2 regions of the Arthrobacter sp. P1_D12 genome follow, and region 2 is predicted to be linked to the other one. Evidence: riboswitches for the same ligand, from Rfam matches in the RefSeq annotation. Region 2 holds a riboswitch; the other holds the start of a gene.
What was found. A riboswitch is a leader RNA that binds a small molecule or an ion and turns the genes downstream of it on or off. The one in region 2 is predicted to bind cyclic di-AMP.
Positions count from the first base shown of each region.

Region 1: it holds a riboswitch for cyclic di-AMP, as region 2 does, so the genes downstream of both, AC1DZV_RS13995 (M23 family metallopeptidase) here and AC1DZV_RS10830 (aggregation-promoting factor C-terminal-like domain-containing protein) in region 2, are expected to answer to the same signal.

Region 1 covers NZ_JBFUAR010000017.1:44,529-49,907, forward strand. The annotation lists gene AC1DZV_RS13985 (HNH endonuclease) at 1-228, opposite strand, end outside; gene AC1DZV_RS13990 (NlpC/P60 family protein) at 448-1,212, opposite strand; cyclic di-AMP (ydaO/yuaA leader) riboswitch at 1,508-1,677, opposite strand; gene AC1DZV_RS13995 (M23 family metallopeptidase) at 1,814-2,635, opposite strand; cyclic di-AMP (ydaO/yuaA leader) riboswitch at 2,640-2,854, opposite strand; gene AC1DZV_RS14000 (iron-dependent transcriptional repressor DtxR) at 3,005-3,700, opposite strand; gene serC (phosphoserine transaminase) at 4,046-5,176, shown strand; gene AC1DZV_RS14010 (MFS transporter) at 5,238-5,379, opposite strand, start outside.
Region 2 covers NZ_JBFUAR010000012.1:151,635-157,013, reverse strand. The annotation lists gene AC1DZV_RS10840 (response regulator transcription factor) at 1-84, shown strand, start outside; gene AC1DZV_RS10835 (sensor histidine kinase) at 106-1,716, shown strand; cyclic di-AMP (ydaO/yuaA leader) riboswitch at 1,901-2,060, shown strand; gene AC1DZV_RS10830 (aggregation-promoting factor C-terminal-like domain-containing protein) at 2,060-2,998, shown strand; gene AC1DZV_RS10825 (bifunctional glycosyltransferase family 2/GtrA family protein) at 2,995-4,425, shown strand; gene AC1DZV_RS10820 (glycosyltransferase family 39 protein) at 4,422-5,379, shown strand, end outside.

The DNA.
Region 1 (5,379 bases), on a different contig from region 2:
GCGCAGCACGCCGCGGCGGCTCACCGCAGTCATCGTGTTATACCTGGGCCGGATGTAGCGGTTCAGCAGGATCACGGACGGGCGGCCCAAAATGTCCTGGGGGCCGACCACGGGGTCGTCCCCTTCGGCCACCACGCTGGCCTTTCCGGTCAGGACAAGGACGAGCGCCCGGCGGAAGGTGATGACCGCCAGCGGTTCATATCCAGCATTCAGAACGAGAGTGCGCATCCGCATACCTCTTCACGGCCGCACCCGCCAGCGGCACGAGGGCCGGCTGCCCTCTGCATGGTCGGGCTATGGATCGACAACACAAGAGTAAACACTCAAGTGCCGGATCACCGAATATTTTTTCACCGGCGCGGTCCTCAGCGCGGAAAGTTCACTGCGCGGCAACGCAAAAGACCCCCGCCTGGAGGCGGGGGTCTTTCGGAATGCTGGGGTTCGTGCTTAGGCGCCGACGCGGATGAAGACCGGGCCGGAGCCGACGTTGACGCTGTACAGCGCGGTGGTGCCGCCGTTCCAGCCGCCGTGCACTGCCATGCCGTTGCCGACGTAGACCGCGATGTGAGCCATGCCCACGCCGCCGTTCTGGTAGTAGGCGAGGTCGCCCGGGCGTGCCTCGGCGGCGCTCACGGTGCGGCCCAGGGACAGGTAACCTGCCGGCCAGCCGTGGTAGTGGATGCCGGCCGCGGCCAGGGCGTTGGTGGCCAGGGCGGTGCAGTCCTGCGCCACGCCGATCTGTGCGTAGGCAGCAGCGGCGATGGTCGCGCCTGCGCCGCTTCCGATGCCCGCGGGGGCCTGGGCAGCGACGCCGCCGCTGACGCCCAGCTCGGTGCCGCCGGCGCGGGTGGCCGTGGCCGTGGCGTCCTGGACCTTCACGACGGGCTTGGGAGCCTCGACGACGGGAGCCGGCGTGGTGGTCACGGCGGGCTTCTCGTAGGAGATCGCGATGGTGGAAGCGGCCGAGATGGTGGCCGGAGCTGCGGACTGGACTTCCAGGGCCGAAGCGGAGGTGGATTCGCGCTGAACATTGGTTTCAGCAGCGTTGGCTGCGATTCCGCTGGTCAGGACCAGACCGGAAGCTGCGGCGATGACCGCGGCCTGACGGCCCACGCCGCCGGCGTTGTCGCCGACAGCCTTAGCAATTACAGCCAGCGAGTTGGTCTTGGTGACCTCGGCGCGGTGCCGTGCAACGTTTGCACGAGTAGTCATTAAGTTCTCTCTTTCGTGATCCTTGGACCGCGCGCTTTCGGGCACGGACTGAGGACGCTCCGGCATCTTGGGGGTACGCCGGATCGCCCCGAAATGGGTTACTTAGCGAAGGGTGTACTGCGAAGACGCGCCAAAAGCGGAAACTGCATGCTGTCCGGGCTCGGTAGAGATTGAGCCTGCGGAACGTGATCCAATCCGGGCGCCGGCAAGGGCGGCACGTGATGTGGATTCCAGCGGGCTCGACAGAGCCTCGCCGGTGCGCATGCGCGCAGAATTGTGGCGTGAAGACACGAAAGTAGCCTCTCCCAATGCCTACGAGGTGAGCTGTCGGATTCGGATGGGAGTCACCCGGCCGCGCTGCTTCCTGGGAAGCTTTGCGACTTAACCCCAAGGCCTTCTTTCGAAGGCCAAAATTGGTTCCCCCGCCCCTGCCAGACGATGTAATGCGAACGGACCTTGAGCGGTGGCAGAGCTAGGCAATCCACTCAAGAGCGCCAACTTCGGAAAAGTTGGCGTGCTTCAAACCCTACAGCAGTCCGGATCCAATGTCACATTCAGATCACGGCGTGTCACAAGAAGTTGAGAGCTGCCCATCGTCTTTCTAGAGCCAGCCGAGCGGGTCAACGACTTCGCCGTTGACCATCACTTCAAAGTGGAGGTGGCAGCCGGTGGAGGCGCCGGTGGTCCCGCTCATGGCGACGACGTCACCGCGGGAAACCTTCTGGCCGACCTTGACCGAGGCCGAGGACAGGTGGTTGTACGTGGTCTCCAGTCCGTTGCCGTGATCGATGACCACGCGGTTCCCCCCGCCGAAGGGATGCCAGCCGTTGAAGGTCACGGTGCCGCTGGCGGCCGCGTGGACCGCCGTGCCGCACTGGGCGGCGAAATCCTGGCCGCGGTGGAACTCCCCCGCGCCCCCGGTAATGGGGCTGACGCGGTAGCCGAAGGGCGAGGCCGTGACCAGCTGGTCGAGCGGCGCACCCAGGGTGCCGGCCGATGCCGCGCGGGTGATGGTGCCCACAGACTGGGCGCTCAGCAGCTGCTTGAGTTTCCCGTCCGGATCACCCTTCGTGGTGACGGCCGTGCGGTTGAAGTCGACTTTGGCGGCAGCGGCAGCGGTGACATCCGGCTGCACGGCAGCCGAGAGCGCGCCGGATTCTCCCGGATTCGAAGCCATCACCGGGCTCGTGACGGGGACCGTCACAGTCAGAACCAGACCAGTTGCGGCCAGTGCGATCCCGGCCTTCTGCCCGACTCCGCTGGCCGCGGCAAAGTCCGTGACCTGGCGGAACGGACTGCGACGGCGACGGCGTTCATCGCGGTGCACGTCCCGCGGGCGTTCGGCCGTGTGTGCGACGACGGGACGCGGCTCCGGAGCGGGACCGGTCGCGCGGCGACGGCCCCTGGCGGTCTGGGTGGTCAAGAACGGTTCCTCTCTGGATGGCCTGCGAAGTTAGCTGTCGGATTCGGGTCAGAGAGATCAAAGACCCGGTCCGCCGTTGCAAGCAGCCAAGCACAGAGGCATCCCCAGGGGATCCTTCGGTGGAAGCTGCTTGCCGCTGACGGACTTCACCCCAAGGCTGCCGAAGTAGCAGCCGAAAGTGGTTCCCCCGCCCCTGCCAGGAGGTAGTTCTGCGACTGATCCGCTGGCAGGGCTCGGCTTCGGATCAGGTAACGCTTTGGTATCGGTACTGGGCACTAACTATAGGCGATTAAGCCGCCCGGTAATAAATCCGTAACCGCAATTGTGGACAACTCATGGGTCGTCCCATGACCGGCGCGTAGTGGCTGGTCAGGCGACTGTTACAAAGACGTGCGCGGCAACCTCGGGCGGCAGCTCCAGGGCACCTTCGATATCGGGGACGCGGACCGAGATGTACTCCCCCACCCGCTCCAGCGAGACCAGCGCGCCAGGCCTGATTCCGCCCTCGTCGAGCTGGGCCAGAAGCTCCGGCTCCACCTGGATCGGCTCCGCGAGCCGGTTGACCGTAACCCGTGAAGTTGCCCCGTAGCCGGCCATGGCCTCCAGCAAGTTCACGGGCCTGTCCACGGGGGCGCCATTGGGCACGCCGCCAAGATCCGCAAGCCCCGGAATAGGGTTTCCGTAGGGCGAGACTGTCGGGTGGTTGAGCATCTCGAAGATTCTTCGCTCGACACGTTCGCTCATGACATGTTCCCAGCGGCACGCTTCCTCGTGGACGTAGGCCCAGTCGAGCCCGATCACGTCCGCGAGGAGGCGTTCGGCCAGACGATGCTTGCGCATGACACCGATTGCACGTTTCCGTCCGGTTTCCGTCAGTTCAAGGTGCCTGTCGCCGGAAACAACCACCAGCCCGTCGCGCTCCATCCGGCCGATGGTCTGGGACACAGTGGGGCCGGAGTGGCGGAGCCGTTCGGCGATGCGGGCGCGGAGGGCAACGATGTTTTCTTCTTCAAGTTCCAGAATGGTCCGAAGATACATCTCCGTAGTATCGATCAGATCCGTCATTCAGCTCAGCTCCTCGAGCGCAGTCCTAGCGTCATTCCCACCGTACCGCGTGCGGGCTGCATGCAGGATGCGCCCAGGCGGGAACCGCCGTACGTTCGCATGCCAGCCTAGCCTATTTTGAATTACTCCGGATAATCTTTCGATCGACCTGAAGCTATTGTCCCAGCCCCAGCCGGCCGGCCGTCCCCGGCGTCTCAATGACCGGACTATGACAGGCCTTTTTCTGTATCGCCGGGAGCTGTCAGGCAAAATAAGACAGGCAGAATGAAGAGGGGTGTCCGTGGTAGCCATCCCTGCCCGCCACCTCCCAGCCACGCTACGAACCAGCCGAAAATTGGAGCCACTGTGAGCGACACCAGCATCACGATCCCCGCCAACCTCCTGCCCAAGGACGGACGGTTCGGCGCCGGCCCGTCCAAAGTCCGGCCGGAACAGATGGACGCCCTGGCCGCGGCATCGTCGAAGCTGCTGGGGACCTCCCACCGCCAGGCGCCCGTGAAGAACCTGGTCGGCTCGGTGCGCAGCGGCCTCAGCGAATTCTTCCGGGCACCGGAAGGCTATGAAGTGGTGCTGGGCGTCGGCGGATCCACCGCGTTCTGGGACATTGCCAGCTTCGGGCTCGTGGAGAACAAGGCGCAGCACCTGTCCTTCGGCGAGTTCGGCTCGAAGTTCGCTTCCGCCACCAACAAGGCGCCGTTCCTTGCCGAGTCCTCCATCATCAAGGCCGAACCCGGCACCCGCCCCACCGCCCGGGCGGAGGCCGGCGTCGACGTCTATGCGTGGCCGCAGAACGAGACCTCAACCGGCGTTGCCGCCCCCGTCCAGCGGGTGGCCGGCGCCGACGAGGGGTCGCTGGTGCTCGTGGACGCGACCTCGGCCGCGGGCGGGCTGGACGTGGACGTGGCGGAGTCGGACGTGTACTACTTCGCGCCGCAGAAGAACTTCGCGTCCGACGGCGGCCTGTGGCTGGGCCTGTTCTCCCCGGCCGCGCTGGAACGGGCGGCACGGATCAAGGCCGGCAACCGCTGGATTCCCGACTTCCTTGACCTCCAGACGGCGATCGACAATTCCCGGCTGAACCAGACCTACAACACCCCCGCGCTGGCCACCCTGGTGACCCTGGACGCCCAGGTGCAGTGGCTCAACGCCAACGGCGGCCTGGACTTCGCCGCCGGCCGGACCGCGGATTCTGCCGGCCGCATCTACCGCTGGGCCGAAGCGTCCGAATACGCCACGCCGTTCGTGGCCAAGGCCGAGGACCGCTCGAACGTGATCGCCACGATCGACTTCGACGAATCGATCGACGCCGCGGCCATCGCCAAGGTGCTCCGCGCCAACGGCGTCGTCGACACCGAGCCGTACCGCAAGCTGGGCCGCAACCAGCTGCGCATCGCCACCTTCGTGGCGATCGAGCCCGACGATGTCTCGGCACTGCTCGAGTGCATCGATTTCGTCGTGGCGGAACTGAAGAAGTAGCCCCGCGTCCGGCGTCGTCACGGCCCCTGGGAACCTAAGCCGTGACGGCGCCGTCGTCGTTTCAGGTCCGTCCGCCCTGCTGTGCCTCCGGCCGCGCGTCCCGGCCGGCACCGGCCGGGCCGGTCCGGCTTTCGACGCGGAAGTACCGCAGCCCGTGGGCGCGGCGGTTGAAGTGGAGCCGCAGGTGCTTCGCGCGGATGATC
Region 2 (5,379 bases):
CTCCGCAAGAAGGTCGACGCCAACCACGCTCCCATGATCCACACGGTGCGCGGAGCCGGGTACGTCCTGAAACCGGCGGACTGATCCGTGCCCTCACTTTCCGGCATGACCCGCGTCCCCGGACGCGACTGGCGCAACCCGTCCACGTGGCATTTGCGCACCCGGCTGGTCCTGGTAGCCATGGCGCTGCTCGTGGCCATCTGCGGCGCTGTGGGCTTGTTCAGCTACGCCTCCATGGACCTCTTCCTCACCCGGCAACTCGACACCCAGCTGGACCAGGCCTCGCACCGTTCGAGCGAATTCGGCCGGCCCTCCTCGGACGATTCGGGCAGGCGTCCCGACCCCCTCGAAGCCCGGGGACAGGGCGTCGGGACGCTGAACGCACGGATAGTGGACGGCGAAGTCAGCAGGGCCGGATTCCTGGCCGGGGACGGCGCGGTCAAGAGCCTCTCCCCCGCCGACAACAACGTTCTCCTGGCCCTCACCCCGAGCGGCGTGTCCGTGGACCGCAACCTTTCGGCCGGCGCCTACCGGCTCACAGCCGCGCGCACACCGTACGGCGACGTGATCGTGACCGGACTCCCGCTGGCAGAAAAACAAAACACCCTGGCCTCCCTGGTCTGGACCATGGTGGTGGTGTCCGCAGGGGGACTCGTGCTGATCGGGCTCGCCGGCACAGCCCTGATCCGGCGGACCATGAAGCCGCTGGAACAGCTCTCCGAGGTCGCCACCAAGGTCTCCCGTCTCCCGCTGGACGCCGGCGAGGTGGCGCTCGGGGTCCGCGTCCCGACGTCGGCGGCCCATCCCGGAACGGAAGTGGGCAGCGTGGGCTACGCGCTGAACAAGATGCTGGACAACGTCTCCAACGCTCTCGAGGCGCGGCAGGAGAGCGAGATGAAGGTCCGGCAGTTCGTCGCCGACGCCTCGCACGAACTCCGCACCCCGCTGACGGCCATCCGCGGCTACACAGAGCTGATGCGGATGACCGAGCATTTCACCCCCGACGGCGAGAGGTCCCTCGCCCGTGTGCAAAGCCAGTCCGAGCGGATGACCACGCTCGTGGAGGACCTGCTGCTGCTGGCGCGCCTGGACGAGGGGCAGCCGCTCAAGATCTCCGACGTCGACCTCACCCAACTGGCCATCGAGACGGTCAGCGATGAGAAAGTCATGGCCCCGGACCGCATCTGGCAGCTGGAACTTCCGGACGAGCCCGTGGTGGTGCGCGGTGATGCGACCCAGCTTCACCAGGTCCTCGCCAACCTGCTATCCAATGCGCGCAAGCACACTGAACCCGGGACCAAGGTGGTCACGGGCGTTATGCGCTCGGCTGACGGCAGTGCCGTGGTCACCGTGACAGACAACGGCAGCGGCATCGCCCCGGAATTTATCGGCCGGGTCTTCGCCCGCTTCGCCCGGGCCGACGCCTCGCGCACCAATCCGGCGTCGAATCCCGCAGCCGTCCCCGCCGATTCTGCCGTCGCGACGGCGAGGGTAGGGTCCGGGGCCCCCGCACGCTCGTCCTCCGGCGCCGTTTCCGGCAGCCGCGGAGGTCACGGCACGGCGACCGCCGCGCCGACGTCCGAGGGCACCAGCGGGTTGGGCCTGTCCATCGTCCAGTCGATCGTGGAGGCCCACGGAGGAACAGTCGAGGTCACGTCCCGGCCGGGCCGCACGGAGTTCGCCGTGCGGCTGCCCGCCGCGCCGCCGCCGGCTTAACCGGAACGGCCGCCGTCGGCGCAAACGGCCCGGACCGGCCGGCCCGCGAACCCGGCGCAACCCGACACCCCGGCACTGTGACTCCTGTTACCAAAATGTGACTTAAGCGGCCAGGTCCTGTAGCGTCGTTAGCGTGCGCCGCCATCGGTGCCGCATATCCGGACGGACGCCAAACTCTGCCGCTTCCCGGATTCCGCTGGACCAGGCAGAGGCGGGGGACCCAGAGTTCCCGGGCATTCTGCTTTCATGCGCCCTCGGGGTGAAGCCGACACGTGATGTTCCGTGCYGCCGGATGACCTCATCCGAACCCGACAGCTAACTCCGCCGGCGTTGAGAGGCCACCATGACTGAATTCCAGGTACAAACACGCCCTGACGGCGGTTCGCATTCCCGCTCAGTTGGCGCAGCCAAGTCGCGCCACCGCGCCGAACCGGTCAAGCAGGCATCCGCCCTGTCGCGGTTCGCCGCCGGGCTCGGTGTAACCGGCCGCCGTGCCGCCGTCGTCACCGCCGCGTGCGCACTGCTACTGGGTGGCGGTGCCGCCAGCCAAGCGGCAGAGCCCGGCGCCCACACGGCGAATGTTGCGAGCCAGACGGCCACGATCGCCGACCCGCTGGCCAAGCTCAACTTCGAGCGGGTCCAGGTGGCTGGCCCGGGCGCTCCAGCGGAAAAGAACGTGGCTCCCCAGATCTCGGAGGTTAAGGCAGCCGAAGCGCTGATCCACGCCCCCGCTGCTGCCGCGCCGGCAGCCTCGGCAGCACCTGCTCCGGCCCCCGCGGCAGCCCCCGCACCTGCTCGGGTTCCCGCGGCAGCTCCCGCTCCGGCACCCGCTCCGGCACCGGCAGCCGCTCCGGCCCCCGCACCGGTCGCAATCGACGACCCCGCCGGCGCGCAGGCCTACGCCGCGTCCCAGCTGGGCCGCTATGGCTGGGCACCTGGCCAGATGCAGTGCCTGCACAAGCTGTGGACCAAGGAGTCCGACTGGAAGACCACCGCCACGAACGCCAGCAGCGGCGCCTACGGCGTGGTCCAGTCCCTGCCCGCCTCGAAGATGGCGAGCGCCGGCGCCGATTACATGACTAACTACCGGACCCAGATCAACTGGGGCCTGAACTACGTCAAGTCGCGCTACGGTTCCCCCTGCGGTGCCCTGAACTTCCACTACGCGGGGGCCTCCTTGCGTCTCCACTGCGGGACCGGCCCGGCGGGCCAGAATTCCACAGTCCCCGCACAGCTTGACCCTAAAGCCCTCATATGGGCCGCCGGGAAAGTTGAGCCATGACATTCACAGACCAGGCCACAGGAACCCTGCCCCGCTCCACGGCGACGCCGGCTGGCCCGGCGACCCCCGAGGCACCCTCGGGGCTTGCGCTGGCCGACGCACCGGTCCCGGGCCCGATCGCCGGGGCGCTGACCGGCACCGGCGGCCGGCGCACGGCCATTGATACGCGCGCCAGCACGCCCCTGCTGGACGTCACCATCCCGGTCTTCAACGAGGAACGGGACCTCGAGGCCTGCCTGCGCCGGCTCCACGCGTACCTGCTCGGCGCCTTCCCGCATTCCTTCCGGATCACCGTGGCGGACAACGCCAGCACCGATGGAACGCTCAAGGCCGCGGAACGGGTAGCCCGCGAGCTGCGCGAAGTGACGGTGGTCCATATGGCGGAAAAGGGCCGCGGAAACGCACTTCGCAGGGTGTGGCTGGCCTCGCCGTCGCCGGTCCTGGCGTACATGGATGTGGATCTTTCCACTGATCTGGCGGCCCTCGGCCCGCTCCTAGCCCCGCTCATTTCCGGGCACTCCGACCTGGCGATCGGGACGCGGCTGACCCGCAACTCCCGCGTGGTCCGCGGACCCAAACGGGAATTCATCTCGCGCAGCTACAACTTACTGCTCCAGGCCCTCATGGGCGCCCAATTCAGTGACGCGCAGTGCGGCTTCAAGGCGATCCGGGCGGACGTGGCCCGGCAGCTGCTTCCCCACACGCTGGACAACGCCTGGTTCTTCGACACCGAGCTGCTGGTCCTGGCAGAAAAGTGCGGCCTGCGCGTCCACGAAGTCCCGGTGGACTGGACCGACGACCCGGATTCCAGCGTGGACATCGTCCAGACGGCCCTCGCGGACTTGCGCGGCATGGCACGGTTGAGCCGGGACCTGGTCTCGGGCCGGATCCCGGTTCCCGACCTGCGCGCGGCCCTGGCCCGTGGACCGCTGCCGGCCGCCTCGCGGGCCCAGGAACAAAGCCCCGGCGGAAGCCTCTTCGGACAGCTCGTCCGCTTCGGCAGCATCGGGGTGGCCTCCACCCTGGCCTACCTGGCGATCTTCCTGCTCTGCCGCGGGTTCGTGGACCCGCAGCTGGCAAACTTCCTCGCGTTGCTCACCACCGCCGTGGCCAACACTGCGGCCAACCGGCGCTTCACGTTCGGCATCCAGGGCAGCAGCCAGGCGGCTCGCCACCATTTTGAGGGGCTGCTGGTCTTCGGCATCGGGCTGGCCCTGACCTCGGGCGCACTCGCCCTCGTTCACGCCGCATCGGGAGCGGCACCGGACCGCTGGCTTGAACTGCTCACGGTCACCGCCGCCAACCTGGCCGCCACGGCCGTGAAGTTCCTGCTCTTCCGGCTGGTTGTTTTCCGCCACAGGCCCGCCGCTGCCGTTCCGGCGCCCCCGATCCTTCCCTCCCCCGCACAGAAAAGGCCAAGTAAATGACGGCAACCATCAGCCCCACCGCCGGAGCCCAGGGCGGTTCCCCGGCCGGCAGGCCGCCGGCCGCCGAGGAACAGCAACACCCGGTTCCCGGAGACGGCGGGACCGCGACCCATCTGCCCGCGTCCCCGGCGCCGGCCGCCCAAGGCCGCCGGGGCCGGCTGCTGTTCGGACCGCAGCCCCGCTGGGTGCGGCCCTCGGCAGCGCTGCTCCTGGTGATCACCGCGGCGTTGTACCTATGGAATCTGGAGGCCACCGGCTACGCCAACTCCTTCTATGCCGCGGCGATCCAGGCCGGGACCAAGGACTGGACCGCGCTGCTCTTCGGCTCCCTCGACGCCGGCAATGCCATCACGGTGGACAAACCCCCGGCCGCACTCTGGATCCCCGCCCTCGCGGGACGGATCTTTGGTTTCTCGGCCCTGAGCATGCTCATCCCCCAGGCGCTCATGGGAGTGGCCGCCGTCGGGCTTCTCTACCTGACCATCAAGCGGGTGTCCGGGCCGGCCGCGGGCCTGCTCGCCGGCGGCGCCCTGGCGCTGACCCCGGTAGCCGCCCTCATGTTCCGGTTCAACAACCCGGACGCGATGCTCACCCTGTGCCTGCTGCTGGCGGCCTACCTCACCACCCGCGCCATCGAGAAGGCCGGCTGGAAGTGGCTCGCCGCGGCCGGCGCGGTCATCGGCCTGGCCTTTCTGAGCAAGATGCTGCAGGGCTTCCTGATCGTTCCCGGGCTGGCCCTGGCCTACCTGTGGGCGGCGCCCGCCACCCTCGGCCGCCGGCTCCTGCACCTGCTGGCCGCCGCCGCCGGGATCGCCGTCGTGGCCGGAAGCTACGTTGTCCTGTTCCAGCTGACCCCGGCCTCGGTCCGGCCGTACATGGCAGGGTCGGAGACCAACAGCTTCCTGGAACTCACGTTCGGCTACAACGGCCTGGGCCGGATCACCGGGTCAGGCG